Regions from separate parts of the Ferdinandcohnia sp. FSL W7-1320 genome, predicted to be linked through region 2. Evidence: a T-box and tRNA genes for the amino acid it is inferred to sense, from the RefSeq annotation. Region 2 holds a T-box; the other holds one or more tRNA genes.
What was found. A T-box is a leader RNA that pairs with one kind of tRNA and senses whether it is charged. The one in region 2 lies ahead of argS (arginine--tRNA ligase), so its partner is inferred to be a tRNA-Arg.
Positions count from the first base shown of each region.

Region 1 (4,219 bases), 2.8 Mb from region 2:
CAGTATTGAATAAAGTTTGTATATCGCCGTGTTACATTTTCTATAGTACCAGTACTTTTAAAAGAATGCAATAAATAAACTGCCTATTTTTTAGGCAGTCAGATTATTTTAAATATTTACTTAGATACTCTTGAATGACTTCTTTATGGATAATCCCATACTCCACTTCGTTTCCGTCAATTTCGATAACCGGAATCATGATTTGATATTTTTCAAGAAGTTCATCATCTTTATAAATATCAACCTCATTGAGTTCTAATGGAAATTCCTCACTTAATTCCTCGATAACCCGCCTCGCTTTTGTACAAAGGGAGCAATTATCTTTTGAATACATGGTGACTTGAATGCGTCTCAACTGTTACACTTCCAATCTACTTGCTGTATCTTTTTCGCTTCGATGAAGATGGTATATTTAATTGATCACGGTATTTTGCAATTGTTCTTCTGGACACAAGAATACCATGCTCCTCCTTAAGTATACTGACAATATCCTGGTCTGACAAAGGCTTTTGTTTATTTTCCTCATCAATCAACTCTTTTAAAACGTTCTTAACCTGAGTTGATGACGTGTCGGTTGAACCCGTTGTCTGGATGTTGCGACTAAAGAAATATTTCATTTCGAAGATACCAAATGGAGTTTGCACAAATTTATCTTTTACTGCACGGCTTACAGTTGATTCATGAATGTCTAAACTTTGTGCAACATCACTCATTATAAGCGGTTTTAGATGAGCTGGTCCTTTTAGAAAAAAGTCCAGTTGGCGATTGATGATTTCGTTCATGACATTTTGTAAGGTGAGTTTTCTCTGCTCCAAACTTCTCATAATCCATTGGCACTGGTCCACTTTTTCTTGAAGATAGGATTTAGTTTTTGAATCTTTTTCTTGTATGAAATGTTGGTAATACTGAAGATTCAACGAAACCTTTGGTAAATATGAATCGTGCATGTTCATGATGACAGCACCATTTTCAACTTGAATATCAAAGTCAGGAACAATATATTGTGCTTCTCCTCCATGAAAAGCTGCACCTGGTCTCGGCTGAAGAGTTTGGATAAAGTCAAAAATCTGTTGAATATCAAAGAGCTTTACATCAAGTTGCTTTGCGATTTCCTTCCAGGACTTTTCTGCGAATTCTTCAAAATAGTCCTGAATAATTGTTTCAGCAAGACTATTCCGCTTTGGCAATTTCCTGAGTTGTAGAAGTAGGCATTCCTGTAAGGACCTTGCCCCTACCCCAATCGGATCTAGACTTTGAATATAGTGAATTGCACTTTCGATGGTTTCTGTATCGGTATTAAGGTCCTTTGCAATCTCCTCCTCCGGAAAATACAGATAACCGTTGCTATCCAAAAGTTGAATTATATACTCCATCGTTCGCTTTTTTTCGGTGTTCACTTTCATATATGAAAGTTGTGTAAGCAAATGTTCATAAAGGGTTGTTTCTTTTTTTCCAATATAGTCAATCGGATTTGTATAGGATTCATTTTTGACCTTTGATTTCATTACTCTATTAAAATCCGTTTGTTTTACTTCTATTAGGGGATTTTCTAATGTTTGCTCTTCTAGAAATTTAGTCAGATCCAAAGAAGAGTATTGTAAAAGAGTTATAGCTTGAGTTAGCTCCTTTGTCATGACTAGCTTTAATGATTGCTGTTGAAAAAGTCCAGTTTGCATATTCACTCTCGTTTTCCCCCTTCCCCTGAGTTGTATTAAAATGGAAGCGTTTACTTTTCTTATTGTAATGAACAACCTCATTTTATCGAAGAGGTTCTATCGCTAATTTTAGCTTACTTCTATGGTATCGAAAAAGTTAAATTTTAGCACGCATTTTTATGCATTTTTTGAAAGAATCTACTTTAAAGAGGTGATTTGAATTGAAAAAAAATGAGATTATGTATACCGGCCCGGTGACGGGGACTTTGGATGAAGCAAAAAAAGCGAAAAACAACGAAGAGTTCGCAACTGAATTTGATCCCATTCAAACAATGTGGGCTGTGAACCCAGTTGACGAGGATGTGTACGAAGGAACATTAGGGTATAAGGATAATTAGCGATTTGGAGATGGAACTTTGGCGACGTGATGGGCGGGGGATATCTATGCCAACGTAGTCTGATTGTTTGCTGAAGAGGGTATGATTCGCGTTTACATTACCTTTTAGGTTGATTTCTGACTTGTAAGGGTACGATTAGCACGTTTGTGTTCCCTTTTGGCTCGATTTCCGGCTCGTAAGGGTACGATTCATGCGTTTGTGTCCCCCCTCAACTATTTTACGAAAAAAGGTACCAATACCATAATACGCAAAAAGGACCAGATTTTACTCTGGTCCTTTCTTCATTAGCGCCCTCGGCAGGATTCGAACCCACGATAAGAGAACCGGAATCTCTTGTGCTATCCACTACACTACGAGGGCATGTCTGAATAGAAACTGCACTCATCATTATAGGCTAGAACGCATTTGATTGCAAGATGTATGTTTTAAAACACTCCGATTCGGTTATGATGGTATACGTATGAAATTTAGTTTTTTTCACATCGATAAAGGTATGTCATAAATGTTTGTAGAATAAGATAAGTTAGTAAAGCGAATTGTTTGACCTTTACTGACCTTAATTGTATGATGGAAATACATAGTAGTAAAGTTTTTAATTTGTTTTGAAGGAGGAAGTTAAATGAATTTAATCCCTACAGTTATTGAGCAAACAAACCGTGGAGAACGCGCCTATGATATTTACTCACGTTTATTAAAAGACCGTATTATCATGCTTGGAAGTGCCATTGATGATAATGTGGCTAACTCAATTGTGTCTCAGTTATTGTTCTTAGCAGCTGAGGATCCTGAAAAAGATATTTCTTTATACATTAACAGCCCTGGTGGTTCGATTACAGCTGGTATGGCTATTTATGACACAATGCAGTTCATTAAGCCAAAGGTTTCTACAATCTGTATTGGTATGGCTGCTTCTATGGGTGCTTTCTTACTTGCTGCTGGTGAAAAAGGCAAGCGTTTTGCGCTTCCTAACAGTGAAGTTATGATTCACCAACCACTTGGTGGAGCACAAGGGCAAGCAACTGAAATCGAAATTGCGGCTAAGCGTATCTTATTCCTACGCGATAAGCTAAACAAAATTTTAGCTGAGCGTACTGGTCAACCACTAGAAATTATTGAAAAAGACACTGACCGCGATAACTTCATGACTGCTGAAAAAGCAATGGAATACGGATTAATCGACAAGGTTATGTTCCCACAAGACAATAAATAAGAAATAATAAAAATCCTCTCACATCTAATCGTGAGAGGATTTTTTTATGCTTCTTTTTGAACAAATTCAGTTAATGCTTCAACCGCTGCTTCTTCATCATTTCCATCAGCAATTAATGTAACTGTTGTACCGCTGCCAACTGCTAAGCTCATTAGACCCATGATACTTTTTGCATTTACCTTTTTTCCATCTTTCTCTAAAAAGATATCTGCAGAAAATTTATTTGCTTCCTGAACAAACATCGCTGCAGGACGTGCTTGTAACCCCGTTCTTAAAGCAACCTCAACTTGTCTTTCCACCATTCGTTTCTTCCTCCTCAAATTTTTCTGTACATTCTTAAGTTGTGTTTTTTTTTAGTATTTCCTATTAATACGTAGGTTGAGCTCTAAAGGTTTCATATTTTATTTAAAAATGATAACGCTTTATTTTTCTCCAAGTGAGCAATGTGCTCACTTTATAGATTGGCCCGCTCGTAGCTTATCAGCAATTTCATCGATTTTTCGAAGTCGGTGATTAATGCCCGACTTACTAATCTGGCCTGATGTTACCATTTCGCCTAACTCTTTAAGTGTGACATCCTGATAGGCGACGCGAAGCTCCGCAATTTCTCTTAATTTATCGGGTAGAATGCCTAGTCCGACTGTTTCTTCAATGTATCGAATGTTTTCCACCTGACGAATCGATGCCCCAATAGTTTTATTAAGGTTAGCTGTTTCACAATTGACGAGGCGGTTCACCGAATTTCTCATGTCACGGACAATTCGAACATCCTCGAAACGAAGCAATGCCTGATGCGCACCAATGACATTTAGGAACTCTGTGATTTTTTCTGCTTCTTTTAAGTAGGTGATGAAACCTTTTTTTCGTTCTAACGTTTTAGCGTTGAGATCAAAAACGTTCATCAATTCACAAAGTGAGTCATTGTGTTCTTTATATAATGAAAAAATCTCAAGATG
Region 1 is NZ_JBBPAM010000001.1:1,089,908-1,094,126, reverse strand. Features, by position in the region: gene NST91_RS05610 (glutaredoxin family protein) at 104-346, opposite strand; gene rpoN (RNA polymerase factor sigma-54) at 372-1,676, opposite strand; gene NST91_RS05600 (hypothetical protein) at 1,877-2,053, shown strand; tRNA gene NST91_RS05595 (tRNA-Arg) at 2,342-2,413, opposite strand; gene clpP (ATP-dependent Clp endopeptidase proteolytic subunit ClpP) at 2,673-3,263, shown strand; gene NST91_RS05585 (HPr family phosphocarrier protein) at 3,308-3,565, opposite strand; gene whiA (DNA-binding protein WhiA) at 3,713-4,219, opposite strand, start outside.
Region 1: it encodes a tRNA-Arg, which carries the amino acid that the T-box ahead of argS (arginine--tRNA ligase) is inferred to sense. The anticodon was not compared.

Region 2 (4,219 bases):
TCAACTCCAAGGGTGAAATTGCAATTGCAGATGAGGAAACACGTGCTGCTCAAGCCATTTACCTACAGGATGAAGGGATAGAGGTTATTAACGGCATTATAGATTTGAAAAAATATCAGTATCATCCAGAATAAGAGCCCGGGACACAAGGTCCTGGGCTAACTACATTTCTTCTGGAGCTTTTACTCCTAGCAATCGTAACCCTTCTTTCAGTACGATGGTAACAGAACGTACCAATGCAATCCGATCGTTCATTTCTTCATCCACATGAAGAACCTTTACATGACTATAATACTTATTGAATTCTTGAGAGAGCTCTATTACATATTTTGCAATTACTGAAGGCTCATACTGCTGCATACTTCTTTGGATGGTTGCCGGGAAATCCATCAGAAGCTTCACAACTGACCAGCTTTGCGAATCGGAAAGTCCATTTGTTATTTCTCCTGAAACCTTCGCCTTTCTTAAAATAGAGCAGCCTCTTGCGTGAGTATATTGAACATAAGGTCCTGTAGTTCCTTCAAATTTAAGCATTTCCTCTAGTGAGAATTCAATATTGTTAAGTCGTTCATTCTTTAAGTCATGGAAAATGATTGCACCCAAACCGACCATTTTCGAAATTTCATCTTTGTTATCGAGACTGGGGTTTTTCTGTTCAATGTTTTGCTTTGCGAGCTCGATTGCTTCCTTCATAACATTTTCTAACAGAACTATTTTTCCTTTTCGAGTCGACATTTTCTTTCCATCTTTGAGGATGAAGCCAAATGGAACATGGACCATATCGTTTGCCCACTGATAACCCATTTTTTCAAGTACTAGAAAGATTTGTTTAAAATGCAAGCTTTGCTCATGTCCTACTACATAGATTGCTTTAGCAAAATGGTAGTTATCTTGACGATAGATGGCTGCTGTTACATCTCTGGTGGCATAAAGGGTTGCACCGTCAGATTTTTTTATTAAACAAGGTGGTAGATTTTGTTCAGATAAATCAACTACCTCTGCCCCTTGTGACGGTGTCAAAAGATTTTTCTTATTTAGCAATTCAACAGTAGTCTCCATTTTGTCATTATAAAAGGCTTCTCCATTAAAGGAATCGAATTCTACATCTAGCAGGGAATAAATACGTGAAAACTCCTTTAATGATTCCTCTCTAAACCAACGCCATAGGTTTAAGGCTTCTTCGTTTCCTTCTTCAAGCAATTTGAACCACATTCTTGCTTCAGCCTCAAGTTGAGGATTTGTCTGGGCTTCATCGTGGAAACGAACATAAAGCTGTAGCAACTCCGTTATCGGGTTTTTTCTAACGGCCTCATCATTCCCCCAAAGTTTATAAGCTACAATGAGTTTTCCAAATTGTGTACCCCAATCTCCAAGATGATTAATCCGGAGCGGCTGATAGCCACATTTCTCGACAATCTTGGCAAGCGAATTTCCGATAACAGTTGAACGCAAATGCCCCATTGAAAAAGGCTTTGCGATATTTGGTGAGGAAAAATCAATGGTTATTGTCGCTCCTTGACCAAAGCTGTGGCTTCCGTAATTAGACTCTTTGGCAAGAATGGTTTGAAGAATATATTTGCTTATTTCCTGTTTGTTTAGAAAACAGTTTACATATGGCCCTTCTGCAACAACCTTTTCAAAAAGGGAGTCTTGAATTAAAGGTGCCATTTCCTGTGCAATAACAGCGGGTGATTTTCGCAAGTGCTTTGCAAGTGCAAAACAAGGAAATGCTAAATCACCTTGTTCCTGAAATTTTGGTTTTTCAATAAGTTTTATTACTTCTTCAAATGATAAAACAGCTTGTAGTTGCTTTGATAACGCTTCGGCATACATTTGTATAACATTCATTATCTAACCTCCTTTAAAAGTATAAAAAAATCCCGTCTCTTAAAAGAGACGAGATTTACCCGCGGTACCACTCAAATTGTTCACGATGAACCTAACTTAGTAAGTAACGGGTTCCCCCGGCACACCCTACTAAAGGATGTTCAAAAGATTCGGTGAAAATGACAGATCAAATTACTTCGTCCTTTTCATCCTTCTTTTTGAACTACACTATAAAAGTTTCAGGTGGGCTTCTCAGAAGTGCGGTTCATCTTGATTTCACCATTGGGCTTCCACCATCCCCAACTCGCTATCGGTTACATCAGGACTACTCTCTTCATCACAGAATTTCGATTATATTTCATTCATGATAACTAATTATGGATTAGAAATCAATGAGTTTTTTATACGCTTATATTGTCAAAAATGAAGATATGAGGAAAGTCATTGTTCTATCTGGCCCTACTTTTAACTAAAATACTAGTAAGAGGGTTGTACATAAAGGGGGACAGCATAGTGAAAAAAGTAATTGGATGGTCACTTGGAATTTATCTCATCTTTGGTTTATTTATAGCGTGGTATTTATTTTTTGGAGCAAATACGGACATACCTGCGCAGCTGAAAGGAAGTCCAGCGGACCCACAAACATTTATGAATAATCGTGAGCTTTTACTAAGTGAAGAGTATTCACAAATTAGAAACCTTTTGTTTTTCCTGTCAGTACCGTTTGAATGGATGATTTATATACTTGTTCTCGTGATTGGGATTTCAGCAAAATTCCGTGATTGGTCAAAAGTATCAGCAAAGTTTTCAATCCTACAAACAGCGATTTATTTATTTTGGCTTTCCTTGTTGGTTGAAGTATTATCATTTCCACTATCATGGATTAGCTACAATGTTTCAAAAACATATAATATTACTGTACAGACCACTCAAAGCTGGATGAAGGACCTATTAATTGATTTTTGGGTGAATTACGCGTTAATGATTGTAATTGTGGGCGTCTTGTTTTGGTTGATTCGAAGAAATGAGAAAAGATGGTGGTTCCATGCATGGCTTCTATCAATCCCATTCTCCATGTTTCTCATGTTTGTACAACCAGTTATTATAGACCCACTTTACAACGATTTTTTTCCATTAACCAATAAAGAGTTAGAAACAAAGATTCTGGAGATGGCAGATCGTGCGGAAATTCCTGCAGACCATGTATTTGAAGTGAATATGTCCGAAAAAACAAATGCTCTTAATGCATATGTAACCGGAATAGGGTCTAATTCGCGAATTGTGCTTTGGGATACAACACTTCAACGTCTAAGTGAAGATGAAATATTATTTATTATGGCCCATGAGATGGGGCATTACGTAATGAAACATATTTATATTGGAATTGCTGGTTATTTGCTATTAACCTTAGTTGGACTCTTTATGATTAGTAAGCTTATGTCTTATATGGTAAGAAAATGGGGTCAACTGTTTAAGATAACAAGTGTAAAAGATATTGCCGTTCTTCCAGTGTTTCTATTGTTAATCTCTGTTTTAAGTTTTGTTTCAGACCCAGTTTCAAATGCTGTTTCAAGACACCAGGAAAAGTCAGCTGATTTGTACGCTCTTGAAATGACGGAGGATAACAAGGCAGCAGTTTCGTCCTTCCAGGAATTATCAAAGGCTGGTCTAAGTCAAGTGAATCCACCATTCCTAGTGAAGATGTTTAGATATGGACACCCAACAATGCTTGAAAGGATTACGTATACAAACGAATTTGAAAAGAATGAGAAATAACCAAAATAGCTTTGTTTTCAGAGTGAAATCTGTTAACAAGGCTTTCTTTTTTTATATTGTTATAGTACAGAATTACTATTTTTTAATTGTTATATAAAAAAATACAGAAAAATGTTCCAATTTCAAAAAGTCTGTTATATAATACTTCTGTATTTAATAATCTGTATTATAACAATTTAAGGAAGGTGTTAGGGACAAAATGACGACACAAACCTCAGGAATTCAGATCATGGGAAAGATGAATGAGCAGTATGAAGAAATTTTGACACCCCAGGCATTGAACTTCATTGAAAAACTAGAGAGGAACTTTGGAGAAAGAAGGAAACAACTTGTAGAAAAGAGACAGCAAAGACAAAACGAAATCGATAGTGGAAAGATGCCAACATTTTTGCCTGAAACAGAGCATATCCGAACTGGAGATTGGACAGTTGCGCAGATTCCAAAAGACTTAGAGGATCGGCGAGTTGAAATTACTGGCCCAGTCGATCGAAAAATGATTATTAATGCACTAAATTCAGGGGCAAAAGTATTTATGGCTGATTTTGAAGATGCTACCTCTCCTACTTGGAATAACATTATCGAAGGGCAGATAAATCTACGAGATGCTGTAAGAAAG
Region 2 is NZ_JBBPAM010000001.1:3,921,127-3,925,345, reverse strand. Features, by position in the region: gene NST91_RS19320 (MGMT family protein) at 1-134, shown strand, start outside; gene argS (arginine--tRNA ligase) at 163-1,848, opposite strand; T-box leader at 1,890-2,177, opposite strand; gene NST91_RS19310 (M48 family metallopeptidase) at 2,341-3,603, shown strand; gene aceB (malate synthase A) at 3,803-4,219, shown strand, end outside.